Regions from separate parts of the Paenibacillus pabuli genome, predicted to be linked through region 2. Evidence: predicted binding sites of a transcription regulator. Region 2 holds the regulator's gene; each other region holds the start of a gene.
What was found. The regulator NrdR, encoded in region 2, represses ribonucleotide reductase genes. The targets are predictions, from matches to a motif close to AACACNATATATNGTGTT.
Positions count from the first base shown of each region.

Region 1 (11,167 bases), 170 kb from region 2:
TGTAAGCCATGCCGAACGGAGTATTTATTTTGTACGTTGCTCCCCGCAGTACCTGTGGACGACTCTTGTACTGTTTATCCAGTACTTTGGCAGGAGACGAAGCTGCTACGATTACTTTGTCACTACTCTCTGTCTCCAAAGGCGCTGATGAGATAGATGTCGTTTCATTTACCGCATTTGTTTCTTTGACTGGACTCGGATCTTTAACAGGATTAGCTTCCTTTGTTTCGTTACTTCCTTCACTACTCGCTTCTTCCTTCTTCGTCGTGGACAGGACCTGTACATCGCGGCTGCCATCCCGGTAGATCGTGACTCCCTTACAACCGAGATCAAAAGCAAGCTCATACAATTGTGCTGTATCTTCTACAGTAAAATCAGCCGGACAGTTAGCCGTCTTCGAGATGGAGCTGTCCACCCATTGTTGAATTGCTGCCTGTACCCGAATATGATTTTCGGCTGACAGATCCATCGCCGTTACGTAATAGTCGGGCAGTTCCTCGCCAGGGTGCTCATCCAGCCATTCCTGGGCAATGGGGACAAACTGCTCATCGTAACCGAGCCGGCTTTGACGGAAATATTTAAAAGCAAAGTAGGGTTCAATTCCTGTCGACGTACCCACCATTGTTCCCGTGCTTCCTGTTGGGGCCTGTGTGATTAGGGTTACATTGCGAACCCCTTTCTTCCGGATGGCCTCTCCCACTTCGGGGTAAGTTCCAACCAGATTTTTCATAAATCCACTCTGTAAATATGGCTCTAATTCAAAAGCAGGAAATGCTCCCTTCTCTGCCGCAATATCTGCTGATGCGAGATATGCCTCTTTCGCAATAAAACCATACAGTTTATCCAGGAATTCCAGTGATTCCGGACTGCCGTACCTGATGCGAAGCTTGATCATCAGCTCTGCCAGGCCCATCGTGCCAAGTCCAACCCGTCGCTCCCGCTGCTGATTCTTCTGATTTTCTTCAAAATGATAAGGCGTCGCATCAATCACATTGTCCAAAAATCTTGCTGAAATGCGTGTTGTCTCTGCCAGCTCCTGCCACGCTACATCATGACTGGCTTCATCGTAAAATTTGGATAAGTTGATGGCCGACAGATTGCAGACGCCCCATCCTGGCAGACCTTGTTCTCCGCATGGATTGGTACATATAATCGGATTAAAATACCAGCTGTTGGACATCTGATTGTAGTACTCCATAAAGACAACACCCGGCTCCGCTGATTTCCAAGCCGATTCGATGATCGTACGCCATATATCCCGGGCCTTAAGCGTGCGGTAATGGATAACCTGGCGCCCTGCTTCCTTCCATTGCTGCAGATCCCCGTTCCACTCGTTGTCATAATCGGGATCGCTCGTATCCGGAAAAACAAGCTCCCAGTCCCCGTCCTGTTTGACGGCTTCCATAAACGCGTTGCTCACACATACTGACAGATTGGCATTGGTGACCTGCCCCATCGTTTGTTTGACGGTAATAAAATCCATCACATCCGGATGCCAGTCGTTCATCATCAGCATGAGTGCTCCCCGGCGGCTGCCTCCCTGTTCAATCAATCCAGTGGTATAACTGAACAAGCCACCCCACGATACCGAACCGCTGGAGGATCCGTTAACTCCTTTAACAACTGCACGACGTGGACGAAGTGACGACAGGTTGATGCCAACGCCACCACCGCGAGCCATAATCTCCGTCATCTCCGTCAACGTTTTCATAATGCCGCCCCGACTGTCCTCGGGAGAAGGAATAACATAACAATTAAAGAGTGTCAGCTCATCGCTAGCCCCCGCACCAGCAGCAATTCGTCCCCCGGGAACCAGCTTCCAATCGTCCAGTACAGCCCGGAACTTGGATTGCCACTTTTGCTGCTCTTCCGGAGTGGATTCTACAGACGCCATTGCTCTCGCGAGGCGGTCCCACATCTCTTCCGGTGTTTTTTCTATAGTAAGCGTCAGCTTCTCCACTTCCGTCTGGATCGTTTCTCCACTGCGAGTCTTCACTTTCACCGTCTGACCCTGCCGTTCGATGATTTCGCCCACTTCCTTTGTCGGAAACTTCGGGTCATCTTTCGTCAGAACGAGCACAACATCTCCTGCCTTGGCATGGTTTGGATCGGCATCCTTCCAGGCATAACGATCCAAAAATATTTTTTCACTGAGTCCTTCCAGCTTGTGCGACAATTTGTTCATAGTCATTATGATTGCAGCCTCCCCAAAAATCCCATTGCATTTCTATTATACGTTTAAAATATGCCAAAACACCATATATAGTGATTTATATCCAGTATAGTACACCATATGTTGATTTTCCATGTGACTTAAGTCACAGCTATTTTTTCTATTCGCCTTGTACTTGGACAAGCTCCCTCTTACGCCATCAAACTCTCTCATTCAAAATTTGTGAATTTTTTGGGGCATCACTATCCGAATTCGCACCTTATTGAAAGGCTGGTTATGAACTGCCTCTCATTCGTCCATACTATGACCTACGAATAAAACGTCATCATGTATGGCAGGGGAGGCATCACCATGAACCGGAAACATCCGCTTCACATGAATCAACCTGCAGCAGAACTGCCCGTTCCGCTAGAATTCGATCGCAGCTGGTTGACCCAACTGGAGTCGCGGCTCGATAAAGGCGGGCCTTGGGGGGATTACAGACTCTTTCAGCTTGGCATTCAAGCGGAGGAGACCAATCTCATTCCCAATTTTGATGAAATACAGTGTCTGAAGCATTTGCAGGGACTCACCCCGCTTCCGCACCAGATGGACACTGCTCGCAAAGTATTATTTGAAATGTCAGGCCGTGCCATTCTTGCCGATGAGGTCGGTCTGGGAAAAACAATAGAAGCAGGTCTGATTTTGAAAGAATATATGGTCCGCGGTCTCGTATCCAAGGTGCTCATTCTCGTGCCTGCATCCCTTGTGCTTCAGTGGGTACGAGAGCTGAATTCGAAGTTTGGCATTCCCGCAGTTGCGCAAAAAAAGGCCTATTCCTGGCAAAATGAAGTGGTTGTGGCTTCCATGGATACAGCGAAGCGAGATCCGCATAAGGAGATTTTGCTGAGTACGGATTATGACATGATCATTATCGACGAAGCCCACAAACTAAAAAATAAAAAAACGACCAATTATCAATTCATGCTGAAACTGCGAAAAAAATATTGTCTGCTGCTGACCGCAACACCGGTACAAAATGACATGAGCGAGCTGTTCAATCTGATTAACTTGCTCAAACCGGGCCAGTTGGGTCGTCAGGGTGACTTTGCTGCCAACTTCGTTGTGGATAAGCGAATTCCCAAAAATCAGGAACAGCTCAAGGACGAATTGTCCAAAGTCATGATCCGGAACCGCCGCGGCGAAGGTCCTGTACAGTTCACCAAACGGAATGTTTCCAACGTGAATCTGCAGCTATCGCCTGAAGAACAGGCGCTCTATGACGGGGTAACCTCCTTTGTTAAAGATCAATATCAGGAAGCTGGAGGAAATCTCAGCAGCATGCTCTCGCTTGTTACGCTGCAGCGGGAAGTGTGCAGCAGTCGGGATGCTGTATTTGTTACGCTGGTCAACCTGTCCAAAAAGCTCCCGCTTGACTCTCCGCTCCGGGACAAAATCTGGGAGCTGGTTGCCCATATCAAGGCCATTAAGGAAAATACGAAGGCCGAGAAAACGATGGAACTGATTCGAAACATGAATGAGAAAGTCATCATTTTCACCGAGTACCGGGCCACGCAGGAGTATCTTCTGAATTATTTTCGCAACAACGGACTCACCGCTGTTCCATATCGCGGCGGCATGAACCGGGGGAAAAAGGACTGGATGATGGACCTGTTCCGAGGCCGTGTCCAGGCCATGATCGCAACTGAAGCCGGTGGTGAAGGCATTAACCTTCAATTTTGCCATCACATGATTAACTTCGACCTGCCCTGGAACCCCATGCGCGTAGAGCAGCGAATTGGCCGGGTACATCGGCTGGGACAGCAAAATGACGTCAACATCTACAATCTGTCGACGACTGGCACGATTGAGGAACATATCCTGAATCTACTGCATGAAAAGATCAACATGTTCGAGATGGTCATAGGCGGACTGGATGTTATCCTGGAACGGCTGGAGAAAAAGGAATCTATCGAAAAAAGTCTCTATAAGATCATGCTCGAATCCCAAAATGAAGATGACATTCGCCGCAAAATGGATTCGCTTGGACAATCGCTGAATTCCATTCAGCGTGAAGTCGCCGATGAAGTGCCGTCTGTCTCCCTTCTGGATCTGGGCAAAGGAGGACACTGACCATGACCATGTCACCCCAAGAAGTGCAAGCCTATGTGACAACATATCTTGAAGCAATGGAATGCCAGATCATGGAGCGTTCTCCTGCACATATAACGGTAAAACTATCGCCGGAAGCGGACAAGGCGTTAACCAATCGTCCGTACTATTGGGGATTTGTGGAGCGTACCGGAGCTCCGGCTGAGACGATGTCCTTTACGTTCGTATTTGATCCGGCAGCACATCAGCAAGCCATCGAGGCTGCAGAAGCCAGAGCAGCACAAGCGTCGCCCCCGCTTTCCGCAAGTCAGAGTGGCCCTGTCGGCCCAGGTAGCGCAGGTTCCGGTTCAGGAGCAGATGCACCTAAAGAAACCATTCTTGGCCGCTATTTCGGAATTACTCCAGCTCTGCCGCAGCTCGGACCCGGCCGCATCCTGCGTGAAGATGTCGTCTATGGCAGTCGCAGACTGCAGCAGATCTTTGAGGCAGCCCGTGAAGGCGGCGCTTTTGTAAATCTGTTTGAGCAGGCCCCCAAACGTCAGCTGCGCGCTGCAGCACCAGCTGTATACGAGCCGTGGCTCGGCGTATGTTTCAAAGTGGAATTTGCCTGTGATTTGAAACGGGAGGAGCTTCATTTTCTTGGCATCTCCCTTCGCACTGGTGAAATTATTGAAAAGTTCGGTTCCAAGCTGAACCGGCGAGACCTTAGCCCAAGACTGGCTGAGAACATGCATGTCCAGACAGCCAAGGTATCGCTATCGGATGCCGGAATTGCGCTGGAGACACATCTCACAAGGCGTCTGCTGGAACTGGACTATGGATGGGCTGAGCAGGCCAGGGCACGACTGGACTTGGAACTTGCTGTGGTTGATGCGTACTATGAAGCAGTACTGAGAGAGGATACACCTGAGGTCGAGCCAGCTGATGATGTCACAGGAGCTGGTCGTGATTCTGCTTCCACCGGGCAAGAACCCATGACAAATTCCATAGGGATTCAGCCTATTGCGACGGATCACTCCCGTATTCATCCTGTGAATCGAATATCCGCAGGCACGGGTGGATTGGAGTCTCGCTCGGACACCGAACTTGCTGCTGAACAGGCCGTCCCCGTGGATGAAGAAACAGATTCCGAGCAGGAGAAGGCCCGCCAGGCGGTACTGGACCGTGAAGCGATGAAACTGCAATACGAAACCCGCCGGACAGAAATGATCTGGCAATATGAACCCAAAGTGAAGGTTACCGCCATAAGCAGCGGCATGTTTCATTTAAGATAGACGTAGACACTACTTTTCCAGCAAATGACGGCAAAAGTAGTGTTTATTCATGAGCAGCCACCCGACAGGTTGCAGCAACCTTTGCATGGCTTGTCCACTAGAATGAAGCTAGAAGCGATCATGCTGCGAATAATCGTCCCCGTTCGTCATGAGTTCGTCATGATGTACTCCAGAAAAGAAGGTGATGTTATGAACCGAAACTTTCATAGACCATGGCACATGATCCGCCGAGTTGCAGGCGTAAGTGCCATGTGCCTTTTGGGTTTAACGACTTTGTCTACATCATTGCAAGCAGAAGATATTTTAAGTTTGCATGCAAGCACTACAGAACTTTCCTTCCAATTAACGACGGCAAGAAGCGATGATTCCCATTTATCCGGCAAGCTTGCTCCTGTTGCTGTTCAGCAGTTTGCCCTTCAACAGGTTAAGGCCCTGGGGTCCTTACAAAATACGGACCAAGGCTGGAACAGTGCGCAGCTCGACTTTTCTCCTCTCGGTCCCGGAACGCACAGCTGGCTTGTAAACGCTCATATCGATGGGTCACGTGTCGGATATTTGATCATTACAGCTAACCTTAAAGGAAAATTGCAGCTTAGCGAGTACGGACAGGGAGAACACAATCCTTATGACCTCTCTCTGCTCCAGCAATCTCTTCAACGGCATCATGTGGATCTGAAGGAATTATCACGTGGAGGAAATATCCAATTACGATATGCATTCCCCCTTCTTGCGTATTGGCAAGTGGAGCAATCGGGTGCTGATATTATCTATATTGATGCAACCAACGGCGACACATTACCGAACGGTGTTGTGGAGGCCATGGAGCGTAAATCTCAGGATGAACAAACACCAACTCTATCTTCAACGCTGCCCGTGACTGTACAACTCCAATCCAGATCAGCTGAACGATCCAATGTCCCATCCTTCTCAGCTGATCCGATCTACGTGCAACCGGATTTTGATCCTGCAGATAATCTTTTATGGATTACTTCCAAAGCTGTCCCTGTAACCAGTTTGCAGCCATTGATTCAGCAGTGGACAAACCAACAGGCAATCGTCTTTTCAGCAGATGACAATATATTATATGGAGGCCCTCTTCCTGTCAGCGGATATCAGGTCTGGAGAAATGATGACCGTTCGGAGCAAATCGAATACGTAGCGATTGGGGGACATTCTTCCGTAAGACGTTTCGTTCCTATTGACACTTTGATAGAGGATGGTCATTTTTATATTTTCAAGCCATGAGATATGTTCAGACTCGAGCAAATACAAATAAGACGCCTTCCTCTGATTTTCGAATCAGGAATGCGTCTTTGTATTGTTTGCCTAAAAAAAGATTATCCTTTGCCTGAAGAGCTTCGCTTCTGCATCTCTCCACGTGGATTTAGATCTTTTTCCTTTTTTCCTACCCACAACGATACGGCAAAGGGGAGCATGCCAAACCACTTCATCGCCCAAGGCTCCTTTACTTTGGAGCGCCCTTTCCGTTCTTCCTTTGGTGTATCCATAAAATGAACAACGCGCTGCGTAATGTACTTTACCAGCTCATCACTTTTGGCCATCATTCTCTGCCTCCTTTGTACCTGAGCATATATGTCAAATTGCTCAACTGTAATGCGCAGGCTTAAGATACCTCTATTGTGTGCAGAACTGATCTCGCATAAACATTTTTTTTGCTGTTGGAAGTATGAAATAACCAGGATTGCACAGTCTAATGCCAAAGGTATCCATCAAAATACGCTATGGCATGAGATGCCTATGACAAGAAGGAGCGTGCATACTCATGGTTAAACTGCTGGCTGCATTCGCGGCATGGATGATCGGGTTTAACTCTATACTTATGTCACCTGCACAAGCCATCTCCGCGGCAATTCCATCATCCCACCCCAACCAAAAGTCTGTGAGTCCTTCTCTGCTGCCTGTAACGGATGGTGACAGTTATCGTTCAACGCACCATGCTTTTGCAGCTCCAGTAATTCTGCTGGATGTGGGACATGGCGGTATTGACGGTGGTACGTCAGATCATGGAGTGCTTGAAAAAGACGTCAATCTGGCGATCAGTCAAAAGGTATACCTCCTGCTTCGCAGCAAAGGATATGCTGTCATCATTAACCGGCTTGGTGATTATGCACTTAGTGACGAAAATCGCTGGCTGAACAGCAGATCCCGACATCGCAGGGATCTGGCGCAGCGCAAGAGCCTTAGTGAAGAAGTAAGCACGGATATTGTGGTCAGCATCCATGGGAACTGGAGTCCCAAATCGTCTACAAGGGGACCGGTTGTCCTTTACCAGAATGAAGGCCGGAGCTACCTTCTGGCAGACTCCATCCAGACCGAGCTTAATCATCTGTTTGGCACTCGGCGCGGAGTTGTTTGGGGCAAGCCTTTTTACCTGCTGAATCAGATTAAACAGCCAGCCGTTATCGTTGAAACCGGATTTCTGAGCAATGCCAAGGACCGGGCCATGATGAATGATCCCGCAGAGCAGAAACGCATTGCCCAGTCCATTGCGGAAGGCATTATTTATTATTTGTCGGTAGTGTAGGGGCAGCATGCCAGTGCCAAACTTCACGCACCAGATCACCGATGCCAACAAACTCAATCTCACCCTGCAGCCGGGTAACGGATTCGCGAACAACGCTGGATGTATTTAGCCCCGTCTGACCAACATGCCCTATGACAACGCATATATTCTTCTCGACAGCACGCTTGGCTGCCAATTCCATCTGCTGGCGAATATGCGGCTTCGAATTCCGGTCGTCCAGGAAAATATCATTGCCGACAGGAGGCATGTTTTTGGATATTGCGAGTTCACCCACAACCGAACGAAAATTGGTGCGGCTGTCTACAAAAAACAGTCCTCGCTCCCGGCAAACATCGAGCACAATAGACATGATGCGTTTGTCTGAAGTTACTTTAGAGCCCATATGATTGTTCATGCCAATGGCGTAGGGAACATCATCGATGGCTTTCTCCACTCGTTCGCGGACTTCCTCGTCCGTGAGACTGGATGTGATCGCACCCGGACCGAGCCATTCGGGTCTTCCCGATTTGGGTTCCATTGGCATGTGCACGATCACATCCATCCCTTTCTCATGTGCAGCGGCAGCGTCTTTTTTTGTGGTTGGCAAGAATGGCATGACGGCAAGTGTCAGCTTGACTGGGATGTCCAATATTTCCGCAGTACCTTTCATATCGTTGCCCGCATCATCAATAATGATCGCCATTCGTTTAGGCTGTGATTCGGACTGAGTCATTACCGCCGGCTGAGCAGGTTCTGTGACCAGTGCTTCTGCACTACGGGTAAACGAGTTCAGTCCATAAATAATAAACAGCATACTCACCAGCAATAATGCAGTTCGAATCGTCCATGTATTGGACCGACCTGTTCGTTCGCCCTTTTTCATCCATCGTTCCCTCCTTTGTTCGTTCCCCTCATTATTTGAACAATGAAGAAGGATTATGTTAGACAAAAAAAGCCTGCTCCATGCAAAAGAAGAGGCCCTCCCTTTAGGAGAGCCCCTCTGCTATATCATCAATCCGCGCGGCTTACTTGGTTCCCCATAACTCCATCCGCTGAGCGTATTTCTGGTTGATAATATCCTCCACTCTTTCATCCCCTGCCTTTTTCATATCCTCAAGCATTTTGTCGAATATGGAATTTGCTTCTGCTTCCGTCGGGGCAATAATAGCTCTCGTAATGCTCTGGTCCATAATATCCTTGACCTTTTGTGCTGTCAGAGCTTCCGGTGTTCCCCCATCAGGATTGAGGTTATCGTACTCAGCGGTATCCCATACCGAATCGCCCAGGCTCTTGATGGCCAATTCATCGACTTCGCTGCGCTGGTATTTAACAGCCATGTCATACGGCTGTCCATTCGGATCCAACCCATTTTTAATAAACCACAGCCATTTGCGAACCCCGCTTGTTTTCACCGTTTCATCCCAATTGTCCTTGAAGCTCTGCAGGAAAGCAGGATCCGGTTGGCGCTTGCCATCCACCATGGTGTATTGTTCGCCTTCCTTGCCCCATAGGAGCAGATGCTGTCCTTCATCACTCGCCAAATAATTGAACAGCTTCATCGTTTCTTCCGGGTGTTTATTATTTTTGGTAATGGCGATGGCATCCCATCCGAGCGAACTTCTCGGTCCAAAGGTTGTTTGGGCCGGATCCACACCAGGAGCTACGACTTTATAAGCGAATAACTGATTTTTCTCTCCGCCATCCTTTTTCAGTGCGGCATTGCCGTTGCCCGGGTCCCAGTACGCGCCTGGTGTGGAGAATACCGCACCTGTCGTGAGCTTCTGAATCCATGTTTGTGTTTTGCTAATGGCGAATTCCTTCTCGATCAGACCTTCTCTATATAAACGATTCATATATAACAGCATTTCACGATATTTAGGATCCTTGACATCATATTGCAATCTACCATTATTATCGTAATAGGTTTTTAAACCCCACATGCCTTTGAAGGTACCCAGATTCGCCCCCATATTCTCTCCATTCATCGTCATGGGAACCGACTCTTTGCCGTCAATCGTATTGTATTTTTGTTTGAATTGTTTAAGAAGTGCTTCAAACTCGTCCGTCGTGAGCGGCACGGATCCATCCGCTTTATCAGGCGCAAGCTCTTCCAGCAGGCTTTGCCTCATCAGCATGCCGAAGACCGGATCACTGTCAAGTCCATACCAGTTTGCCAGGTAGTAGTTTTTGCCGTCCGTATAACGTGTCTTGGTCAACGTGTCCCCGTACATTTCCTTCAAATCTGCTCCATATTCCTCGATTAACTCATCGAGCGGAATGAAGGCTCCGCTAGAAATATATTTGTCCAGAGAAGCATCTCCCCGGCTCATGACCACGACATCGGGGTAATCTCCACTCGCCAGCATCAAACTCAGCTTCTCCGTCGGGTTTCCCGTTGGCTGCTGTATGGAAATCTCTATTCCGGTTTGTTCGGTGATTTGCTGTGCAACAGCATCGGTAAATGGCTCACCTTTGGTATTTCCATCAAACCAGGTCAACGTGATGGGGCCTTGTTCAGCACCTTTTTTGTCTGTACCCGCACCCTCTGTCCCCTCACTAGAAGAACATCCCGCCAGCAACCCTACGACTAATGCTACAGTCATACCCATGACCATCCATGTTTTTTTCTTTTTCATTGACACCCTAATTCCTCCCAATGAATAAGTTACTTACCTTGTATAATGGAGCAACCAATAAGCTGTACCACCCCCTTTCAGGAGTGCGCCGAGAAGATCTCTTCCGACAACCAGACCAGGAATGATTAACTCTTTACTGCACCGAGCGTCATGCCTTTGACAAAATACTTCTGCAAAAACGGATAGACGAGAATGATCGGTAACGTTGCAACCATCGTTGCAGCCATTCGTATGGTGTCACTCGACACAGCATTCCGCTTGGCTGAGTTGGCCAGCATTTGCGTTTGCGAGACCATCCCACCGGTCTGAAACTGGCTCAGGATTTTGACAAGTACGGCTTGCAAGGTTTTTAAGTCCGAGCTGTACGTGAATGCATAAGAGTCAAACCAGGAGTTCCAGTGTCCGATGGCCTGGAATAATCCAACCGTCGCAAGCACAGGTGTGGTCAGCGGCATGACAATTCGGAAAA
Region 1 covers NZ_JBDOIO010000003.1:1,921,517-1,932,683, forward strand. The annotation lists gene ABGV42_RS10580 (adenosylcobalamin-dependent ribonucleoside-diphosphate reductase) at 1-2,191, opposite strand, end outside; gene ABGV42_RS10585 (DEAD/DEAH box helicase) at 2,525-4,285, shown strand; gene ABGV42_RS10590 (YqhG family protein) at 4,288-5,538, shown strand; gene ABGV42_RS10595 (hypothetical protein) at 5,728-6,783, shown strand; gene ABGV42_RS10600 (YqzE family protein) at 6,876-7,103, opposite strand; gene ABGV42_RS10605 (N-acetylmuramoyl-L-alanine amidase) at 7,322-8,083, shown strand; gene ABGV42_RS10610 (divergent polysaccharide deacetylase family protein) at 8,058-8,945, opposite strand; gene ABGV42_RS10615 (extracellular solute-binding protein) at 9,088-10,698, opposite strand; gene ABGV42_RS10620 (carbohydrate ABC transporter permease) at 10,824-11,167, opposite strand, start outside.
Region 1: the regulator NrdR is predicted to act here: its motif matches at 2,253-2,270, upstream of ABGV42_RS10580 (adenosylcobalamin-dependent ribonucleoside-diphosphate reductase).

Region 2 (11,167 bases):
AACTATAGACATCATTTACCATCTATGATCGCGTTCCGAGAAGGTCATGGCTTGTGAAGGATGTCTTTTTACATTCCGTTAACATGAAAGTGATACTGTTTTTACAATGAGAAGGTAGGATATTAAGGATGACCGAGAAGCATAAGATTATTGATTAGGCCTCGGCCTCAACGTAAAGGGAGCTTGGTTTGTCCCTCCAGCGAAGGAGAAGTGAACATCCATGAAGGAACTCATTCACATTGAAGGACTTAATTTGTACTATGATACGCATCATGCGCTTAAAAATATATCGATGGACCTGCCGGAGCGGACCGTAACTGCATTCATCGGACCATCAGGTTGTGGTAAATCCACGTTGCTCCGCACATTAAACCGGATGAATGACATGATTCCGGGAGTACGTGTCGAAGGACAAGTTTTGCTTGACGGGTCGGATATCTACAGTAACGAAATTGAAGTTGAAACGCTGCGTAAACGAGTGGGCATGGTGTTTCAACAACCCAACCCTTTTCCAAAATCAATCTATGATAACGTAGCTTACGGCCCGCGCTTGCACGGTGTAACCCAGAAGGCGGAGCTGGACCAGTTGGTTGAGCAAAGTCTTTTACATGCTGCATTGTGGGATGAAGTCAAGGATGTACTCAAGAAATCGGCACTCAGTTTGTCCGGCGGACAACAGCAGCGTCTCTGTATTGCACGAGCCCTTGCGGTACAGCCTGATGTATTGCTGATGGATGAAGCAACTTCGGCACTGGATCCAATCTCCACATTGAAGATAGAGGAACTGGTCAAGGAATTGCACCATAAGTACACCATCGTCATGGTAACCCACAACATGCACCAGGCTGCTCGGGTATCGGGTAAGACCGTATTCTTCCTGAATGGAGAAGTTGTGGAGGCCGCTGATACAGAAACGCTGTTCTCCACGCCCCAGGATTCCCGAACCGAGGATTATATATCCGGACGGTTCGGTTAAGCAAGCTGAATTCGAACGAACCCGGCGTATCCGGAGATGATGGACAAGGGGGACATGGAAACCTATGATTCGCAGGAAAGAATTTGATCAGGAGCTTGAAGAGCTACGCATTTTGCTTCGGCAAATGGGTGAGCATGTAGGAACGGCATTGGATGGTGCCATTGAGAGTTTACGGACATTGGATGCCGAGAAAGCTCAGGTCATCATCAAGAATGATGCGAATCTGAATGCACTGGAAGACAAAATCATGGAACTGGGCTCCAAGCTGATTATTACCCAGCAGCCAGTCGCGAAGGATTTGCGTCGCATTATTGTGGCGTTCAAGATCTCGAGTGACCTCGAGCGTATGGGCGATCTCGCCCTGGACGTTGCCAAAGTTACGCTTCGTATGGAAGGCCAGGAGCTGATTAAACCACTAGTGGATATCCCACGGATGGCGGAAATCGTCAAAGAGATGATTGATGAATCCATCGAGTCATTCCTGAAAGAGAATACGGATCTGGCTTACAAAATGGCACAAACGGATGATCAGGTTGACCAACTGTACAGTCACATGATTGGCGACCTATACAGTTTCATGACCTCTAATCCAACTCAGGCCTCTCAGGCCATGCTGCTCATGTTGGTAGGACGGTATATTGAACGCATAGGTGATCATGCAACCAACATTGGGGAGAGCACGGTTTATCTGGTAACAGGTAAGCGTCCGGATTTGAACCAATAATCATTAACAGCAAATCATTGGAATTGGGGACGATTTGCTGCGAAAATAGGGGACTTTCTCCCGACAGCCTGCAAGCGACAGGCTGTCTGCGGAGAGAGTTCTTTTTTTGCTGGATGGAATGTGAAAAAAATGCCCGATCTTTTTTGTTGTGACAGGTGTGTATGTTATCATGAGAGTAGATGTACTTGAGGGTTTGACCATACGATACGTGAGGTGCTGGAATGGAAAAGTTTATTCTCATAGATGGAAATAGCATTATTTACCGGGCGTTTTTTGCAATGCCTCCTCTGACCAACTCAAAAGGACTGCATACCAATGCGGTGTATGGCTTCACCACTATGCTGCTCCGATTGCTGGAGGAGCATAAGCCGACACATGTCATGGTGGCATTTGATGCCGGCAAAGTCACTTTCCGTCACGAAGGGTATCAGGAGTATAAAGGTGGCCGTGAAAAAACACCTCCTGAGCTGTCAGAACAGTTTCCATTACTCAAGGAATTGCTTCAGGGACTGGGTATTGCCCAGTTTGAGCTGGCTGGGTTTGAAGCGGACGACATCATCGGAACGTTAACCAAACGCGCAGACGAGGCCGGGAGACAGGTATTGGTTGTATCGGGTGACAAGGATATGCTGCAGCTAGCCTCCGAACATGTGCACATCGGACTCACGCGCAAAGGGGTAACGGAAATCGAACTGTATGACCCTGCTCAGATTAAGGAACGTTACGGTCTGACTCCACTACAGATCATCGATCTCAAAGGCCTCATGGGCGATGCATCGGATAATATTCCGGGTATTCCGGGAGTTGGAGAGAAGACAGCGTTGAAACTTCTGCATCAATTCGGTTCTGTCGAGGAAGTATTGAACGGCACAGGTGAATTGAAAGGTAAAATGAAAGAGAAGATTGAAGCGCACGCCGAAGATGCCAGGATGAGCAAACAGCTGGCGACCATTCACCGCGAAGTGCCACTGGAGCAAACCTGGGATGACATGCAGTTTGCTGGGTTAAAGGAAGAGCAGGCAGGGCCAGCACTGGCCAAGCTTGAATTCAAATCCTTGCTTGAACGCTTGTCATTCAGTGGTCATGCAGGTTCTGCAGCAGAAGCCGTACCCGCTGCTGAAGTGAAATCCACCATTGCTACCGAAGAAACGATTGGGGAGCTGTTTGGCTCCCTGGAATCCATTGATGTACTCCATGTGGAGACCCATGGTGATAATCCGCATCAAGCGAAGTTGATTGGGGTAGCGATTGGATCAGGCGAGACGTATGTCTACCTGTCACCCGAAGTATTAAACGCTGAAGCTGCGGCTCCGGTGCGCGAATGGCTTGGCCATCCAGACAAGCCCAAACGTGGTTATGATCTGCATCGAATCGATCTGGCTCTGCATGCACATGGCCTTGAATTCGCAGGAGCATCCTTCGATGTGCAGCTTGCTGCCTACTTGCTTGATCCGACGGAATCCAATCAGACGATTAGCGGCTTGACTTCGAAATATGGTTTGCCTTCCCTGGTTGAAGACGACACGGTTATGGGCAAAGGTGCAAAATACAAGGTGCCTGATGCAGAAATACTGGGCGATTTCCTGTGCCGCAAGGCTGCTGCCGTGGCTGCCATTATTCCTCTTCAGGAGCAGGCACTTGAGAACGATGAGATGAACGCGCTCTTTCACGAATTGGAGATGCCGTTATCACGCATTCTGGCAGACATGGAGAAACAGGGGATTAAAGCCAATACAGCAGATCTGCAGGCCTTGGGCCGTGAGTTCGAGGAACAGATCAGCAGGCTGATGGCGGAGATTTACCGACTTTCCGGTACGGAATTCAATCTGAATTCCCCAAGACAATTAGGTGAGATTTTATTTGATAAGCTAGGCCTTCCTGTGGTGAAAAAAACCAAAACAGGTTACTCTACCGATGCCGAAGTATTGGAGAAACTGGCTCCTTATCATGACGTGGTACAGCTGATTCTTCAATACCGTCAGCTTGCGAAGCTGCAGTCCACCTATGTAGAGGGTCTCCTCAAGGAAATTTCGGAAAGGGACGGCAAAGTTCATACATTTTACCGGCAGACGATTGCTGCGACAGGGCGTCTCAGCAGCCAGTTTCCGAACTTGCAGAACATTCCGATCCGTCTGGAAGAAGGCCGCAAAATCCGGAAGGTGTTTGTTCCTTCCGAGCCAGGCTGGTCCATTTTGGCGGCCGACTATTCCCAGATTGAACTGCGTGTACTCGCCCATATCTCGGATGACGAACGGCTCAAGGAAGCATTTCTTCATGACATGGATATTCATACCAAGACAGCGTCTGACGTATTCGGAGTGAAAGCCGAAGAGGTGGACAGCGACATGCGTCGTTCGGCCAAGGCCGTTAACTTCGGAATCGTGTATGGCATCAGCGACTACGGGTTGTCCCAAAACCTGAACATTACCCGAAAAGAGGCTGCCCAGTTTATCGATCAGTACTTTGAAGTGTTCCAGGGTGTTCGTCGATATATGGACGATATTGTGAAGGAAGCACGCCAGGATGGCTTTGTCAAAACGCTGCTTGAACGCCGCCGCTACCTGCCGGAAATTAATGCAAGCAATTTTAACCTGCGTTCCTTCGCTGAGCGTACAGCCATGAATACCCCGATCCAGGGAACGGCTGCTGATATTATCAAGCTTGCCATGGTGCAGATGGATGAAGCGCTGCGTGAACGCAATTTGAAGAGCCGCATGCTGCTTCAGGTCCATGACGAACTTGTATTCGAAGTGCCTGCAGATGAGCTGGAGCTGATGAAGGAGCTTGTGCCTTCCGTTATGGAAAAAGCATTGGAGCTCTCTGTACCGCTCAAGGCAGAAGTCAGTTTCGGGGAAAACTGGTACGAAGCCAAGTAACGATCCGGAGCGGATTTCCGTTATTTTACAAACATATCCTTGCAATGATTCGACACAAGAAGGGGTCCCGCTGAAGCTCAACTTCCGTTATAATATAGGGGAGGTGAGAACATCATGCCGGAATTACCGGAAGTCGAAACAGTCAGAAGAACATTGAATCAGCTTGTTGTAGGTAAGACTATTGAACGCGTAACTGTTAGCTTGCCGCGCATCATTCAGCGGCCGGACGATATAGATGCATTTGCACTGGAACTCGCAGGACACACCATAACCGGAGTAGAGCGCAGAGGAAAGTTTTTACGAATTTTGTTGGACGGGCTGGTACTGGTCTCCCATCTGCGGATGGAGGGCAGATACGGCGTATACGACCAGCACGAGGAAGTGGAGAAGCATACGCATGTGATTTTTCACTTCACGGATGGTACGGAATTGAGATACAAGGATGTACGTCAGTTTGGGACTATGCATCTATTTGCAGCTGGAGAAGAGCTTGTATCCAAACCATTGTTGAAGCTTGGTCTTGAGCCGCTGGATCCGGCATTTACCGTGACCGCATTTCGTGAGGCTGTTGGTAAGCGGACGACCAAAATCAAGGCTGTATTGTTAAATCAGGCATATGTTGTTGGCATCGGGAATATTTATGTGGACGAAGCCCTTTTTCGCGCAGGCATTCACCCCGAAACCATTGCCAAGACGTTGACTGAAGCCCAATTGACGGTACTGCACGAGGCGATTGTAGCTACGCTGCAGGATGCCGTGAATGCAGGCGGGTCTTCCATCAAATCGTATGTTAATGGACAAGGCGAGATGGGCATGTTTCAGCATCAACTGAAAATCTATGGTCGCAAATCCGAGCCTTGTACAACATGCGGTACATTGATTGAGAAAAGCGTTGTTGGTGGACGTGGGACGCACTACTGTCCGAAATGCCAACCATTAAACTAAACCAATGAAGATATAAATTGAACTTGTCGTTTACACGCTAGCGGAGAGGACAGGGTCGAAAGCTTATTCTGTCTTCGTAGTAATAAGTGTAAGCTGCAAGCTTGAATTTGTATCAAATGAACGAAATGATTAAAACGTAGCACCCATGGATTACTCCCTCCATATACTGATATGGCAGAAATAAGCGGGCGAATACCTACTTGAAACGGTAGGTAGAAACAAGTTCCCGCACAGGGGAGGAATCCGGGGTGCTGCATCATTTTATTTCATTGCTGGCGCTTGCTTTGGCGCTTAGTTTAGATGGTTTTGGTGTTGGGATTACATATGGGCTGCGCAGGACGAAGATCCCGCTGTTATCCATTGCTGTAATTTCCATTTGTTCAGGACTGGTCATTGCATTGTCCATGCAAGTGGGAGTTCTGTTATCCCATGTGGTATCTCCTGATGTGGCTTCATTCGTTGGTGCAGTTATTCTGATTGCCATCGGCGCGTGGTCATTAATACAGTTGATTCGCAAGCAGGGAAAGGACCGCCTTGAATCGGAAGAGGGAACAGAAGCAATCGGGGACAAACAGCAAACAATTGACGAAACGCTGGTCAAAGGTCGAAATCAAGTGCTCGCACTTGATCTTGAACCATCTGCATCTGGCGGCTCGCTGGAACGCATGGTATTCACACTGGAGCTGCGGAAATTAGGCGTTGTCATTCAAATATTACGCAGCCCTTCCAAGGCGGATATGGACAATTCAGGCAGTATCTCCGCGCAGGAGGCGATGTGGCTGGGAATCGCTCTGTCACTGGATGCTTTCGGTGCAGGACTCGGAGCTGCTTTGCTCGGTTTCCCCACATTGTGGACTGCGCTTGTCATCGCGCTGTTCAGTGGTGCATTTCTGTTAATAGGCATGAAAGTCGGATTGCGTTTCTCAGCTCTGCGTTGGATGCAAAGACTGTCCGTGCTGCCTGCGTTGTTGCTTATGATTATGGGAATAATGAAGCTGTTATGAGGTGAAACGATGAATATTGGCTTAACCGGCGGGATCGCAACGGGAAAGAGCAGTGTTTCCGCCCTACTTGCCAGTAAGGGAGCGCTGTTGGTCGACGCAGACGTGATTGCCCGGGAGGTCATGATGCCCGGGCATCCCGTTTTGGCTGCCGCTGTACAGCGGTTTGGACAAGCCATATTAAATGAAGATGGAACACTGGATCGGAAAAAGCTGGGGAGCATTGTGTTTCAGAATCCGGAAGAGCGCAAAGCGCTCGAAGCAATCACACATCCGGCTATCCGCCAGGAGATGCGGGAGCGCGCTGCTGCATATGAAGAGGCCTATCCGGACAAGCTTGTGGTATCGGATATTCCTTTATTGTTTGAATCCGGTCTTGAAAAAGAGTTTGATGAGGTTGTGGTTGTTTACGTACCTCGATCCGTGCAGCGGGAGCGGCTGATGAATCGGGATGGAATGACAGAGGAACAGGCTGACGCCCGTATTAATGCGCAGATGGATATTGAACATAAGAAGCAGCGTGCTGAAGTAGTCATTGACAACAGCGGCTTATGGTCGGAGACGGAGCAGCAGGTTATTTCATTTTTGCATCATAAGGGTCTGATATGAAGCTATTGCGCAAGAAACGGGTACTGCTGTTGATGTTTGTTTCATTTGTATTGGTGCTGTTCCTGAATACAAACTGGATGGCGTGGTTTTATCCGATTCATTACAAGGAAGAGATTCGTGCGCAGTCTCAGAGCTATGAAGTAGACCCTTTTCTGATCGCTTCCATCATCAAGGTGGAAACTAACTTCAAGACAAGCAAAGAATCCAGAAGAGGTGCCATCGGGCTGATGCAGCTGATGCCGGATACGGCCAACTGGATCATGGAGCAGGCTAAAATTCCGGGGACCTCATTAGAGGAACTGAAGCATGAACCCGAGAGGAATATTCAGCTTGGGACATGGTACCTCCGCAACCTCTCAGAACAGTTTGATGGCAATGAAACGGCCATGATCGCTGCATATAATGCCGGACCAGGCAAAGTAAGTGGATGGCTAAGAGATGGTGTGTGGGACGGCTCCTTCGAGACGGTCAAAGATATTCCTTTTGGAGAAACCCGGCACTATGTACAACGAGTCATTTATTATTATAATCAGTATGTAAAGATCTATAATACGTTCTAATGGCTGATCGCTCGGATTGTATGCGGTCGTCTAAAGTAAAATCGGTTTGAATGAATTTTGATATGGTTTGTCTTATTTAATAGTAGAAGCACAGAGCAGGCCGGTTTTCACCGGCCGCTCCATGCTCCTCTGTGTAACGTATTACGATGCAGATATTATTGGTATTGACCTGCCAATTGCTGTTCTGCAATTGTTACCAGACGTTTCGTGATGTATCCACCGATCGAACCGTTCTCGTAAGAAGTCATGTTACCTTGGTATCCGTCTTGTGGGATGCTGATTCCGAGTTCTTGAGCAACTTCATATTTCAATTGCTCCAGTGCTGCGGAAGCGCGAGTTACTACCAAGTTGTTGGAGTTACCGTTGCTGTTTTGGGCCATTGCTGTTCACCTCCTCGCGGTTGGTAAAAGTATTATGTGTCTTCAATACAATTTTCATAACTAGAAATAACAGGGAATTTATGGCAAAAGAAAAACATGGGAAGTGATCTGAATTGAAATGTCCTTATTGCGCCTATCTAGGCACAAAAGTGCTGGATTCTAGGCCTGCTAATGAATCGAAATCCATCCGCCGCCGTCGTGAGTGCGAGCAGTGCAGTCGCCGTTTTACAACGTTTGAGATGGTCGAAGAGACACCGCTGATCGTCATCAAGAAAGATGGCAGTCGTGAAGAGTTTAGTCGCGACAAGATCCTCCGTGGTCTTATACGGGCCTGTGAGAAACGTCCAGTCTCAGTAGAGACGCTGGAGATGATGGTTTCCGAAGTGGAGAAGTCACTGCGTAACACAGCTGAAGCTGAAGTGGAAAGCCGCCAGATTGGTGAGCTGTTGATGGAGCAGTTGTTTCCGGTTGATGAAGTGGCCTATGTGCGCTTCGCTTCCGTGTATCGCCAATTCAAAGACATCAATATGTTCATGAAAGAATTGAAATCGTTGTTGTCCAAAGAAGACCTCGACGATTAAAGAAGTGGATTATGGGAGAAGAGCAGTCTGAGCTTGTATTATGAGTGTCTTGTCTGTACAGAGGTTGTTCTTCTCCAAACACTTTGCGTTCTGAAAAAGATATTGACAGCTTAAGCTGCATTTTATATGATATAGGAGTCGCCTGTGAAACTGAACAGAAGCGGACAAGTACATATATATAATGTGGGGCCTTAGCTCAGCTGGGAGAGCGCATCGCTGGCAGCGATGAGGTCAGGGGTTCGATCCCCCTAGGCTCCATACTCGAAAACCTCTTGGATACCAAGAGGTTTTTTGCTTTTTATGGGTCTCTATTCTCGGTGTCTGGTGCCGAAATGGAGCCAACGAATATTTGTTTTATCCGTTGACTGCATTTTAGGCTGGAGCACTGGACGCTCTTCCCATAATGGTTCGGTGCGACAGGGTATAAGGTGGCTCACTGCGGTGATTCCCCCTTCGATTTTATGTAAACGATTTAATTTGTTATAGACAATAGCATAAGACAGATGGTATATTGTTTCTCTAAGAAACAATATACTCTTTACTGAACACTAAAAATCGTGGCAATACTGACTAAATGTGCTCAAGGCTCAAGGATGTGATCTTTTGGATGCTTGAGCAACATGAAAGGGATGGGATGAGTATGAACCGCAGTGAGACAACGATTGAATCATTTGACGGAACACAGCTTTATTTCAGCAAGGATATGGCTGATGATGCGAAGGCAGCCGTGGTCATTGTTCATGGACTTTGTGAGCATGCCGGGCGCTATGATGAATTGACGGAGCAATTAAACAAACGACGTTTTAACGTATATCGATTCGACCATCGTGGTCATGCGAGATCGGAAGGAAAGCGTACGTTCTATAGTGATTTTCACCAAATCATCGAGGATGTGAATGTCGTAGTTGACAGGGCATTGCAAGAAAGCAGTGACCTCCCAGTATTTGTAATCGGACATAGCATGGGTGGCTTTGCAACCGCATCATTTGGCACGAAATATCCAGGCAAGGTCAAAGGCATTGTTTTATCAGGAGCACTTACCCGTTACAATACGAAGGTTGCTGGTGAACTGCCGCTTGATCTTCCTACAGGGACGTATTTCCCGAATGAGCTTGGCAGCGGCGTATGCAGCGACCCTGAGGTTGTATCCGCTTACGCAATTGACCCGCTGGTAGAAAAACAAATTTCTGTGGATCTGTTTAATAGCCTGGGGAATGGCGTGGCGTGGTTAAAAGAACATGCCAAGCAGTTTGTAGACCCGGTGCTGGTTCTGCATGGAGCAAACGATGGGCTGGTGAGCGAGCAGGATTCACGTGACTTTTACGGTGACATTGCCTCGACTGACAAAACGTTGAAGATCTATGCACATCTCATGCATGAAATATTTAATGAACCGACTAGACATGAGGTCATAGAAGAAGCAATTACATGGATTGAAAAACAAATCTGATTTCAGTAGAGTAAAAGAAAGAGAATCTGAAAATGAAAGGGATTACTCATGAAATTAGATTGGATGGGCGACCATCGGACACTGATTGAGAAAATTATCAAGTACGGCAATGCATATTCGAATACGTACAAGCTGCAGCGAAGCTATGGTACGGACGTTATGTTCTCCGCCTCGCAGATCCAGACCCTGGAATATATTCTGGAAGCAGAGGATAAGGAAGAGAAGATGTCGGAAATGGCCGCACGTTTGGGCGTTAGCCGCAGCACATTTTCCAAGAACGTGAAGAATCTGACGGAAAAAGGCTTGCTCGAAAAATATCATTTAAGCGGCAACCGCAAAGACATCTACGTCAAACCTTCGGCGAAAGGGCGCGAGGTATATGCAAAGTATACTGAATTTGTCCGTGAGCTTTGCTTTGACGATATCTTTAGGCATGCTGACCAAATTTCTACAGCCGACAAGGAGAGTTTTATTCGCATTATGGATCTGTTCGCTGATGTGCTGGTTTGGTATGGTGAAAAGGAACAGGAACCACGCAAACTCATTAAAATTGATCCGGGCAGCGATTAAATTCTAGAGTTATCGATGTGATTCCATCGTTCGGGTCAGCTTGTAATGGATTGTGCCCTAACAAAAGGGAATTTTCTTTCAAGGTATTTAGTTTGAAGGAAAATTCCCTTTTTGTATAAATGAAGCGAAGCGATATTTTCACATATACCTCGTTGATATGACACCAATTCAATCAGAAGCACGAAACTCAAAATTCAGGCTCCAGCCCATTCCCTCCGCGAATGTACTTCATACAGTATAAGGTGCCTAATATCGTATGACGGAAGAACATTTGCTCAAGTAGGGAGTGGGAACATTTGAAATCAAAAACACAGCTAACAGGGCGAGTTATTTTCAAAGGAGAACCGGGGTATGACGCCGCCCGGAAGAACTGGGATCCTCATACTGACAGATCTCCTAAAGTGTTTGTGTTTGCCCAGAAAACGAAAGACGTCTCGAATGCCATCAAGTGGGCTCGGGAAAACAAGGTACCCATTCGGCCAAGGAGTGGAAGAC
Region 2 covers NZ_JBDOIO010000003.1:2,093,837-2,105,003, reverse strand. The annotation lists gene pstB (phosphate ABC transporter ATP-binding protein PstB) at 221-976, shown strand; gene phoU (phosphate signaling complex protein PhoU) at 1,041-1,700, shown strand; gene polA (DNA polymerase I) at 1,922-4,576, shown strand; gene mutM (DNA-formamidopyrimidine glycosylase) at 4,691-5,521, shown strand; gene ABGV42_RS11400 (manganese efflux pump) at 5,770-6,525, shown strand; gene coaE (dephospho-CoA kinase) at 6,535-7,131, shown strand; gene ABGV42_RS11390 (lytic transglycosylase domain-containing protein) at 7,128-7,691, shown strand; gene ABGV42_RS11385 (alpha/beta-type small acid-soluble spore protein) at 7,847-8,071, opposite strand; gene nrdR (transcriptional regulator NrdR) at 8,185-8,652, shown strand; tRNA gene ABGV42_RS11375 (tRNA-Ala) at 8,838-8,910, shown strand; gene ABGV42_RS11370 (alpha/beta hydrolase) at 9,293-10,102, shown strand; gene ABGV42_RS11365 (MarR family winged helix-turn-helix transcriptional regulator) at 10,151-10,672, shown strand; gene ABGV42_RS11360 (FAD-binding oxidoreductase) at 10,969-11,167, shown strand, end outside.

Region 3 (11,167 bases), on a different contig from region 2:
GCAAGGAAGCCGGGAATACCCATACTTTCAAAGAATCCTACCGCACCACTGATTCCACCTTCAAACTTGCTCCACCCATGCAATACAAAGATGAGACCGATCATGATTCTTAAGAAGAACAAACCAATCTCTACACTCCTACTATTCATGTTCATCTTCCTCCTTGGTATATAAGTGTGTCGTATCCTAATTATCCGATCGACCAAACAAACAAAACAGACATCAACAGAAACACGGTCGCAGACATTAATATCGCGAACCACGGTAGAGCCAGCTCAACATCTTGTTCCGGATCGAGCAGACGGGAGATGCGCACATTAACCGACGTATCGGCAAACGAGGATTGTACAGCCATTTCCCGTACCCGCCACGGCTCAGGACAAGCACGGATCAGTTTGAGCAAAGCACTGCCAATTCCTGCTGCATTTCCCGTACGCTCAATGGCTTCATTATCGGCCAAAATTTCTCTGACAATATGGTATTGCTTCGAAGTATGCTTCAAGACGGGAATATACGGCATCATCATGGCAAACACCGACAGCAGCGTTGTCTTAAGCGGATCACGGTGCCACAGATGATGGACTTCATGATAGACAACGGCTGTTTCCTCTTCAGTGTCAAGCATGTCCAGCAATCCCGTCGAGAGCACAATATAAGGTCTCCATAAACCAATCGTAAAAGCAATCGGTGACCGCTTGTCCACGACGATGAATCCCGGTTGTTTGAGATGATGATACTTGACCTCAAGGGCTTTCGACATTGCTTGGTCTTCGATCGCATGGAGCTTGCGTACGGCTGCCCGCGTCTTCATCATTCGATGCATGAACAGCCAGCCTGTTCCTCCAAACGTCAGGACGACGAGAAACATCAAAAAGTGGCCTACCGATAACCAACCCAACCGACTCATCCAATGATTGCACAGCCAGAGCAGATTAAAGGGAATATCCCAGCCAAACAGTTTGTACATGGCGTACATGAACATCTGAATGAACACAAGTAACGGAATGCCAAACCCGACAGTAAACAACAGCTTCGAGCGGGCCTTCCACATATCAGTCGCTATCCTTTTTCCATTGTTTGATCTTCTGCTCCAGACGTTCGATCAACCCCGCATCGGCTTCATCCAGCGCATCCAGCATGTGGCTCACTGCCAGTGCACCGAACTCGTCTACCAGTTCATGCGACAGTTCCTTTGATTGGTCGTTCATAAACTCCTCCTTGCTCTGTACCGGGTGATACAGGGACGTCCGGCCCTTCTGTGTCTTGCGAAGCAGCCCCTTATCCACGAGCCGATTCATGACCGTCATGACGGTATTAAAATTAACATCTCTATCTTGTTCTAGTGCTGTTTGCACCTCACGGATGCTGCTGCCTGGACGCGCCCATAAGATATCCATAATCTTCGCTTCCAGCGGGCCAAAAAAACGATTCAGCCCACGCTCACCCACTTTAAAATTGTGTATTTTCATGTTCAGACACCCCTCACACTACCCATTGTAGTGCCAACAAACAAGAAGTCAACCTCTATGTCAGGTATTTATTGTAAATGATTTGTAAATTTGTTTTCCATTTCAGAAATCATTAGGAGATAATATGAAGCCAGTTCGGCTGCAAAGAAAGCAAAAAGGCTGGAAAGTCTGCATTTCCCGCAGTCTGTCCAGCCTCAGCATTACCATTTTATATCCTAACACCATATAAAAATATATTAATAATGGGCTCTTATTTTTGGTCAGCCGATGGCATATATGCCGAGATATCTACACCAAGTCCACGAGCAAGACGTCCACCAAACTGTCCGTCAGCCTGGAAGAAGTGACATAGCGCACGCATCTGCGTCTGTGCCGGAACACCCTTCAGGTCATTAATCAGATTATCAAGCAGATTCTTCTGTTCTTCTGCCGTAAAGGAACGGAACAATTCCCCTGCCTGTGTGTAATCATCGGTTTTCTCGATTTTCTCCCGTGTAACGTGGCCATGCAGCGGCATCTGACTGTCCCGGTATGCCGGATCTTCCTGTGGACTGCTGGAAGAACTGTTCGGCTCATAGTTCACTGGGGACGGATCCTGATTCACATTCATAAGCCCATCGCGCTGATGGTTGCGAACCGGTGCATACGGGCAGTTCACCGGAATCTGCAGATAGTTTGGTCCAAGCCGGTGACGCTGGGTATCCGGGTAGGAGAACAGACGTCCTTGCAGCAGTTTATCCTCAGACGGCTCAATCCCAGGCACCAATGCACTTGGCGAAAAAGCGGCCTGTTCTACTTCGGCAAAGAAGTTTTGCGGATTGCGATTCAGGGTCATGGTTCCTACCGTTTGAAACGGAATGATATCTTCCGGCCAGGTTTTGGTCGGATCGAGCGGGTCAAATGAGAAATCATCCATCTGCTCCGGCTTCAGGAGCTGTACCTGCAGCTTCCACTGCGGATATTGGCCATTTTTGATATGGTCATACAGATCCCGGGTAGCGTGGTTGAAGTCCTGCCCTTGCACTTCAGACGCTTCCTGACGAGAGAACCCGCGCACTCCTTGTGCAGACTCCCACTTATACTTCACATAATGGATCTCGCCTTGAGCATTAATCCATTTGAACGCGTGCACGCCGAATCCATCCATCTCCCGGTAATTCGCAGGTGTACCCAGATCGGAGAACAACCAGGTCATCATATGTGTGGACTCAGGTGAGAGGGTCATGAAATCCCAGTACCGCGCAGGATCTTGAATATTCGTATCTGGCGCAGGCTTCAGGGAATGCACCATATCCGGGAATTTCATCGCATCACGGATGAAAAATACAGGCAAATGGTTGCCCACAATATCATAGTTGCCTTCCCGTGTGTATAGTTTGACTGCAAACCCGCGTGGATCACGCGCAGTCTCTGGCGAACCCGTTCCATGAATAACCGTGGAGAACCGGACAAGTACAGGCGTTTCCGTTCCCGGATCCTGCAGGAAATCCGCTTTGGTGAACTCCTTCATGCTGTTCTCTAGGGTGAATACTCCATGTGCACCAGCACCTCTGGCATGCACTACCCGTTCTGGAATACGTTCACGGTCAAAATGGGCAATCTTCTCGATCAGATGATAATCTTCAAGTAGAGTAGGCCCTCTTCTGCCTGCTGTGCGGGAATTTTGGTTGTCACCTACAGGCGCCCCCTGATTGGTTGTCATACGTTCTGTCATTTCTGCATCCTCCTCATGATGGCCTCATGCGTGCCTGCTGTATTATTTAAATCATATTCGTCATTACTTTAAATATACATTTAGACTTGATCTAACTGTTAAATTGATTCTAACATGTCCAATAGAGAGTCTGCATGAGCTTCGCATGAGGTTATCATGAGCATCCTGACCGTTTCATGAATGAAGGATGAATATATGCTTATGGCATAAAAGGCTGGAAATAAAAAAAAGCGGACTAATCCGCCAGGCGGTAGCCCACTCCTCTTACGGTAACAATATATTGCGGGGAAGCCGCGTTATCCCCAAGCTTTTTACGCAAGCTTTTGATATGAACATCAACTACATTGCTTCCACCTGTAAAATCGGTCTCCCAAATATCGCTGAGCATCTCCTCACGGGAAATGACAGCTCCTTTGGCATCAATCAGCTTCAGCAGCAAATCGTATTCGGTCTTCGTCAGATGAATCCGGTCGTTATCCCGCTGAACACTCATACGCTCACGGTCCAGCCATAAGTCTTTGAAACTGATCCGTTGCCCTTCCTCGGGCAAGAAGCCGCGCTTGGGCGTAACCGGACTATTGCCAATCATGCGCTGCACCCGGTAGAGTGCTTCCTGTGGACGTGCCGGCCACACCAGCAGTTCTTCCTGAAGCATGGGTCCGCTCGCGCTGCCTATCATATTCTCGCCCACCAGATATAGGCATGGTGCCATATGCTCTGCCTCCCGGTTCAGACGGCTGCTAATGCCAGCGAACGCGTCAATCGTTCCAGCCACAGACAGATCATAGATCAACAGATCAAATACCAGTCGTTCATGAAGATCCGGTTCCCAGCGATGAAACACCAATACATCGAAGCAGCTGTCCGTCAACGCTTTGACCAGTTCATGAACCTGGCCTGGCATCGGACTAATCAGAATGACGCGCCGCGTAACAGGACAAGCTTCCACGAAGGGAGCCGGATCAGCAAGAGCTGGCTTGACCCGCAGCGGCAAACGGCGATCAGACATCCTGATTTTTACTTGATCCGTTTGTTTTTGCATTCCCCGCAGACACCTCCAAAGACCACATGAGCATGATCAATTGCATATCCGGTTTCCTCGGCCACCTGCTGCATCCACTCCGAAGGGACCTCTGTCATAACCTCATCCACTTTGCCACAGACTTCACACATAATATGCTGGTGGTCATCCATGCGGGCGTCGTACCGGCTGGCGGTCTCACCTAGCTTAAGCTCCCGGATCAATTCCTTATCGGTTAAATAACGCAGCGAATTATATACGGTGCCATAGGCCAGATTATAGCCTTGTTCAACCAGACGGTTCATTACATCAGCGGCAGTCGGATGGTCTTCCGAGTGACGAACAACATCATACACGGCTTGTCTTTGTATCGTCAGATTTAGAGTTCTCACGGCAATTCTCCTTATTAATCCATTCAAAAATATATACAATGACACAGCAATCCATCGATCGCTATGATACCCAGAAACGTTGAAACAAATTTTGATTTAGATTAAGTATAAATCTTAATGTATAATGAAGTCAATACGAGTTCAATAACATATAACTTATATTAATAATAAACCATTTCCAGCAATTCACTTACACCTTTGCTATAATATGGTTCGCTACTGTACTCTTTTTCAGATAAAATATAGTAATGTGCGTTTAAGGGGGGCTGTCCATTGTTAAGCACGTTCTTTATTAATATCTGTGTCATGATCACATTCATGTACATATCCGGAATTATTGCCAAATACTATAATATCCGTGTCCCGTTTCCCTCACTGCGTGTGCAGATGATCGGCGGTCTCCTGTTTGGTATCTATGGCACTGTGCTGATGAACTACTCCTTCCCTCTAAATGAAAACACCATTGTGGATCTGCGCCATCTTGCGATTGTTACAGCCGCAGTGTATTTAGGAGGACTAGCATCGGTCATTTCTGGACTGGTCATCTCCATCCTGCGCATTGTCATGTTTGGTCTGTCGTCCGCAGCGATTGATGCTGTTTTCGTCATGACTCTCATCGGTCTGTCCGGTGTATATTTTGCATACGCTTCCTGGTCGAGGTTAACCAAAATCATAACGATGAACCTGCTTGGCATAACCCTGATCTTTGTGATTCTGGTGTTGAATACCAGCAGTATGAATTCATTGATGAAAATATATCCGTTACAAATGACGATTTCTTTTGTCGGTGGGATCTTTATTTATTTTATCGCAGAATTTATAAACAAATCGAATGAGATGTTATTTCTGCTGGAACGCAGAGCATCCACAGACCATCTCACCAATCTCAGCAATCGTCGTCAATTTGAGAAATCACTGGAACTGCAGCTGGAGCGTGCCCGGGAAAATAAACAAAAGCTCTCCCTGCTCGTCATTGATATCGACCGTTTCAAAAAGGTAAACGATACATATGGCCACAGCGCTGGAGACGCTGTTCTGAAGCAGCTTGGGCAATTGCTAATTGAACATTCGCGATCCGCTGACATTGTCTCACGTAACGGAGGCGAGGAATTTGCCATTTTGCTTCTGGATTGCGGCAATCATCAAGCCCTCGCAATCGCAGAATCCATCCGGCTGTCTGTCGAAAAGTATCTCTTTGCCCTACCGGACGGAACAACGATTCGTCTGACCATTTCCGTCGGGGTAGCCGTCTATCCGGATCATTGCGATGAGCGGGATGACGCTGACTTCTTCGAGCAGGCAGACCGTGCTCTATATGAAGCCAAAAATACAGGACGGAACCGGGTCTGTGCCATTCCGAAGCGGTCCAAGGTGCTTATCGGCAATCGTTTGCTCTGACATTAACCCCAAAAAGGGATACCCCGCGATGCCATCCTTTGGCTTTGCAGGGTATCCCTCTTATATTCCATTTAGTAAGTATGCCAGATTAACCTATGATTGCTCGGCATTAAGACAGGATCTGCTCGATTTCCTCGATGATCGCAGTATCCAGTTTTACCCCTGAAGCAGCAGCATTCTCCTTCACCTGCTCCGGACGGCTTGCACCTACAAGTGCACTGGACACATTGTTCTGACGCAAAATCCATGCAAGTGCCAGCTGGCCTACCTTCAGATCCAGCTTGTCTGCTATTTCAATCAGTTGACGCACTTTTCCGATTTTGTCGGCATTGATCTTTCCTTCATCCCAGCCCAGCTTCGCCGCACGGGAGTTCTCCGGAATATCTGAAACGGATGTGTACTTGCCGGTTAACAGACCTTGTGCAAGAGGAGAATAGACCACTTGTCCAATTCCCTTGCGCTCACCGAGTGGAATAATCTCATTCTCAATATAGCGGTCGAACATGTTATAGACCGGCTGATTGACCACGATATGATCGAGCAGAAGACGATCAGCGGTACCCAAAGCAGCCTCCATCTGAGCGGCCGTCCATTGGCTTACGCCTACGTACAGCACTTTGCCCTGACGAACCAGGTCATCCAGTGCCCGCAGCGTTTCTTCGATCGGTGTTTCCGTATGATAACGATGGCAATAGTAGATGTCCACATATTCCACGCCTAAGCGCTTCAGACTGGCATCACATTGTTCCTTGATATGTTTGCGGGATAAGCCCTGGTCATTCGGACCGTCGCCCATTTTGCCGAACACTTTGGTAGCAAGAACATAGGAATCACGGGAATATGCTTTCAAAGTCTGCCCAAGCAGCTCTTCTGCCGCGCCGCGTTCGTATACGTTCGCTGTATCAAAAAAGTTGATACCTTCATCGAATGCGGTTTCAATCGACTTCACCGCATTTTCACGCTCCACATATCCTCCGTATGTCAGCCAGCTGCCCAAGCTGATCTCGCTTACTTTCAGTCCGCTTCCACCCAATCTGCGGTATTCCATTGAATGCACATCCTCCTCTAGATTCATTAGTATGATTCTTACTTTTCTATTGTAACGTAACCAACGTGGATGAAAAGCACTTTAACAAAAGAAAATAGGAAAAATGTACAGCCCGGATCTGAGGGGCCAGCTCTCTTTCCGTATGCAATAAAAGCGGCGTACCTCATCAGGTACGCCGCTTTTATTGGGTATGCTCAGTGCACTGTCGCACTCAGTGCATTCAGCAGGTCCAACTGTCTAACCGGCTTGGTCAAGACAGCATTAACAGTCCTTGCCTCCTGAGGATCGATATGCATTCCGTATGGGACCAATATGATGATGGGCAGCTGTTTCGCCATTCCCTTTAATTCTTGAATAAACTTCATAGCTGTGCCTGACTCTAATCCCATATCAATGACCGCAATCTCAGGCTCAAGTCCCTCCTCCATCCATTCATGTGCTTGGTTCGGGTTCGATGTCATATGCACATCCATCTGCCACCTGCGCATGAGGGAAGATACCCCCTGGAGAATATCGGGAGCTTTGACCAGCAGCACCGTCGTACCTTTCAATCGTTCTTGAATGCCTGTAAGCTGCGGAAGTTCCCAGTGCCTCATTAGGGGCAGCCTGATCTGAAATTCTGTCTCCTCTTCCCCCAAGCTGCTCACCTCAATGCGGCCATGCATGAGAATGGCGAGATTTTGGCTGACAGCCAAACCGAGGTTGGTACCCACAAGCTTTTGAATGCTGACATTTCCGTCCAGTGTATTAAATGCCTGTAGTTTTTTATCCGATGTCAGCATCCGCCCCGTATATTTGATATGAAGCCGCAACGTACCCGCCCCATCCACATTCTGGTCATCCACGTTTGCCGTAACAAGCACGGAACCTGCACGTGTTGAATCAATGGCATATTTCAGCACATTTGCGAGCAGTTGGCCGATCTTGACCTCGTCCCCCACGAACACCTGAGATACATTCATTTCAAGGTTCAAGCCTAGCTCGATCCCTTTCTCCATGGCCTGCCCTGCATGCAGGTAAACGGTACTCTCAATGGTAGAAACCAGATCAAAGGGATCATCATGAACCACTGTTTCACCTGTTTCATTAATGTTGAAATTCATTATATTGTTTAGCAGAGACAACAGGATGTTGCCGCTCGTCTCAATCATGTCCACATATTCCACATGCTCTTCAGGCATATTCGGTGTGCGCATCAGATCGGTTAAACCCAGAATTCCGTTAAGCGGGTTCCGAATCTCATGACTCATCAACGCGATCATCTGCGCCTTCGTCATCGCTTCCGATTCTGCGCGTTCCTTCTCCAGCTGCAGCTGCTGCTTCAGCTGCTCCGTATCGTTCAGCTTCTGTTCCTGTACCAGCAAATTGCTCTCCAAATCAACGACATATCCGAGAAATACAGCCATGGCATTCAACGTTTTCATATCCGTCTCACTGATTACATAGTCCGGGTTGTCCATTAGACAAATCGTCCCAAAGGTTTCACCCGATCGCCGCATAATGGGTATGCCCACAAAAAAACGGTTACCGAGCGCCTTGGTTACATCCATTGAGCAAGTCAGCGGATGTGCTGCAGTATCCGTTATGGTCAGGTTGTCTATCTTATTCCGGAGTACCAAACTGCAGTAGGAAGAATCAAATGAAAGTTCACGGCCACTGATGACCAGTTCTTCGTCTCGATTAAAAGCTTCCAAAATCGTATTGGTAATCCCATCATTGGTGGCAACGAAGATCGTATTGACCTTCAATATGTCACTTAACACGTCCACGATGTGGGACGCCGCTTCCTGTACATTTTCATAGAAGCCTCTCTTAATCCCTACCGTTCCCATGATTTACCCCTCAGTTCTTAGCTGTATTTCTACATCTCTATCTCAAAATGAATCTGTCCTGTATATGAGGGTCAAATTTCATAAGTTAATTGTCACAGCATGTACATATATGTTTACCACCGCAGAAGCCCAAGAGAATCACAGTGGTTGAAAACCACACTCATCCTTATTCCAGCGTAAATAGGAATTATACGCTTCCCTATTCACTTTGAAAACCTTTATCCATTCCCCCGCTGCAACTCCAGTCTGGAGACGGTTGCCGTGTGAGAATGATCACACCCAAAAAACCACATATAGTTTATAAATGGATAATGCGAATCTACATATAGTATTTATTTGATTTAACCGATAACAAAATCAATATTTGGGAGGAATCTCACGTGAACCTGCTTGAGCATGCCGCTCCACCGGCATCCGATCTATTAACCGACCTGGGAAGACGAATCATTGGCGCAGAAGACGCAGATACACTGAGGGAAAACGCCAACCTCAATGGTGATTCGTTCAGCGGCAAAATGAGCAGGCTCGGCTCGGAGACGGCCAAGTGGCATGCTCTTCGTCATGTGCTGCCGGAAGAGCTTGCTGCGTCTGTGGAGAATGGAGATCTCTATGTGCATGATCTGGATCAGTATGCGCTTGGAACAACCAACTGTATCTTTATTCCGTTTGATCGACTGCTGGCTACCGGCTTCAATACGGGTAACGGCTCCGTGCGTACGCCACAGACCATCATGTCTGCAATGGCGCTGGTCGCCATTATCTTTCAATCACAGCAAAACAGTCAGTACGGCGGGGTTTCCGCCAATAAAATGGACTGGGATCTGGCACCTTATGTACAGCGATCCTTCCGCAAACATTATCGTAAGGGACAGCGTCTGCTCGGGGAGCACACACGGATTGACGACGAGTATCTGCACCTGGATAGCCCAGAGGCACGGGAAGCATGCCCACGTGCTTACGCTTTTGCCTGTGAAGAAACAGAACTGGAGACTGGACAGGCCGCCGAATCCCTGATTCACAATCTGAATACCATGAGCAGCCGGGCAGGTGGGCAGATTCCTTTTACTTCGCTAAACTACGGACTATGCACCTCTGCCGAGGGAAGGCTTGTATCACGCTCCCTGTTGGAAGCAACCATACGTGGTCTGGGCAGCGGAGAAACCCCTGTGTTTCCACAGCATATCTTCCAGTGCAAGCAGGGAATCAACCAGGCTCAAGGGGAACCCAACTACGACTTGTTCCGTCTAGCCGTGACCTGCTCTTCCCGGCGCATGTACCCCAACTTTGTCAATGTGGATGCATCATTCAACCTGCCTTATTATCGTCCTGAAGATCCGGATACCATCATCGCCACCATGGGCTGTCGTACACGGACGCTGGCAGATCGTTTCGGGCGCAATCGGCAGAGCGGGAAAGGCAACCTGTCGTTCAACACCGTCAATCTGGTCAAACTCGGCATTCGCTATGGCATCTGTCAGGGTGCACGGGCCGTCGCCGACCGTACGGGATTCTATGAAGCACTCGAAATGGTTATGGACCGTGCCGCTTCCGGACTGCTGCACCGCTATCGTATTCAAACGGCACAGCCGGCCAAGGCATCTGATTTCATGATGCGGGAAGGTGTGTGGGAAGGCGGTGAGCAGCTCTCACCTGATGAACCGGTGGCAGAACTGTTGAAGCATGGCACACTGTCCATTGGTTTCATTGGGCTTGCCGAATGCATGACCGCCATGTATGGCCGGCACCATGGACAGGATCCCCATATTCACCGTGAAGCGTTGAACGTGATTCGCACCATGCGTGAATTCTGTGACCGAATGAGTGAACAGCATAACCTGAATGTTACGCTATTTGCCACGCCTGCCGAAGGGTTATCCGGCAAATTCACCAAGATTGACCGCGAACGGTACGGCCTCATTGCAGGGATCAATGACCGGGAATACTATACAAATTCATTTCACATTCCAGTCTATTACACACTCCCAGCCTATCGTAAAATTGAGCTGGAAGCCCCCTTTCATACGTTATGTAATGCCGGAGCCATTTCGTATGTTGAACTGGATGGGAACGTACGGGCCAATACCAGTGCCTTCCAGCGTATTGTTCAATATGCACTCGCACAGGATATCGGATATTTCTCCATTAATCACCCTATTGACCGCTGTCCGGCATGCGGGTATGAAGGCGTCATCGGTGATGTGTGTCCTGAGTGTGAAGCACACGAGGACCATGTGCACTTTCAGCGATTGCGCCGGGTTACCGGTTATCTTACCGGGGACTACAAAGTGCGCTT
Region 3 covers NZ_JBDOIO010000005.1:383,333-394,499, forward strand. The annotation lists gene ABGV42_RS28440 (DoxX family protein) at 1-149, opposite strand, end outside; gene ABGV42_RS28445 (M56 family metallopeptidase) at 191-1,051, opposite strand; gene ABGV42_RS28450 (BlaI/MecI/CopY family transcriptional regulator) at 1,053-1,469, opposite strand; gene ABGV42_RS28455 (catalase) at 1,720-3,183, opposite strand; gene ABGV42_RS28460 (winged helix-turn-helix domain-containing protein) at 3,419-4,225, opposite strand; gene ABGV42_RS28465 (Fur family transcriptional regulator) at 4,201-4,596, opposite strand; gene ABGV42_RS28470 (GGDEF domain-containing protein) at 4,870-5,994, shown strand; gene ABGV42_RS28475 (aldo/keto reductase family protein) at 6,104-7,042, opposite strand; gene ABGV42_RS28480 (hybrid sensor histidine kinase/response regulator) at 7,237-8,874, opposite strand; gene ABGV42_RS28485 (anaerobic ribonucleoside triphosphate reductase) at 9,255-11,167, shown strand, end outside.
Region 3: the regulator NrdR is predicted to act here: its motif matches at 9,190-9,207, upstream of ABGV42_RS28485 (anaerobic ribonucleoside triphosphate reductase).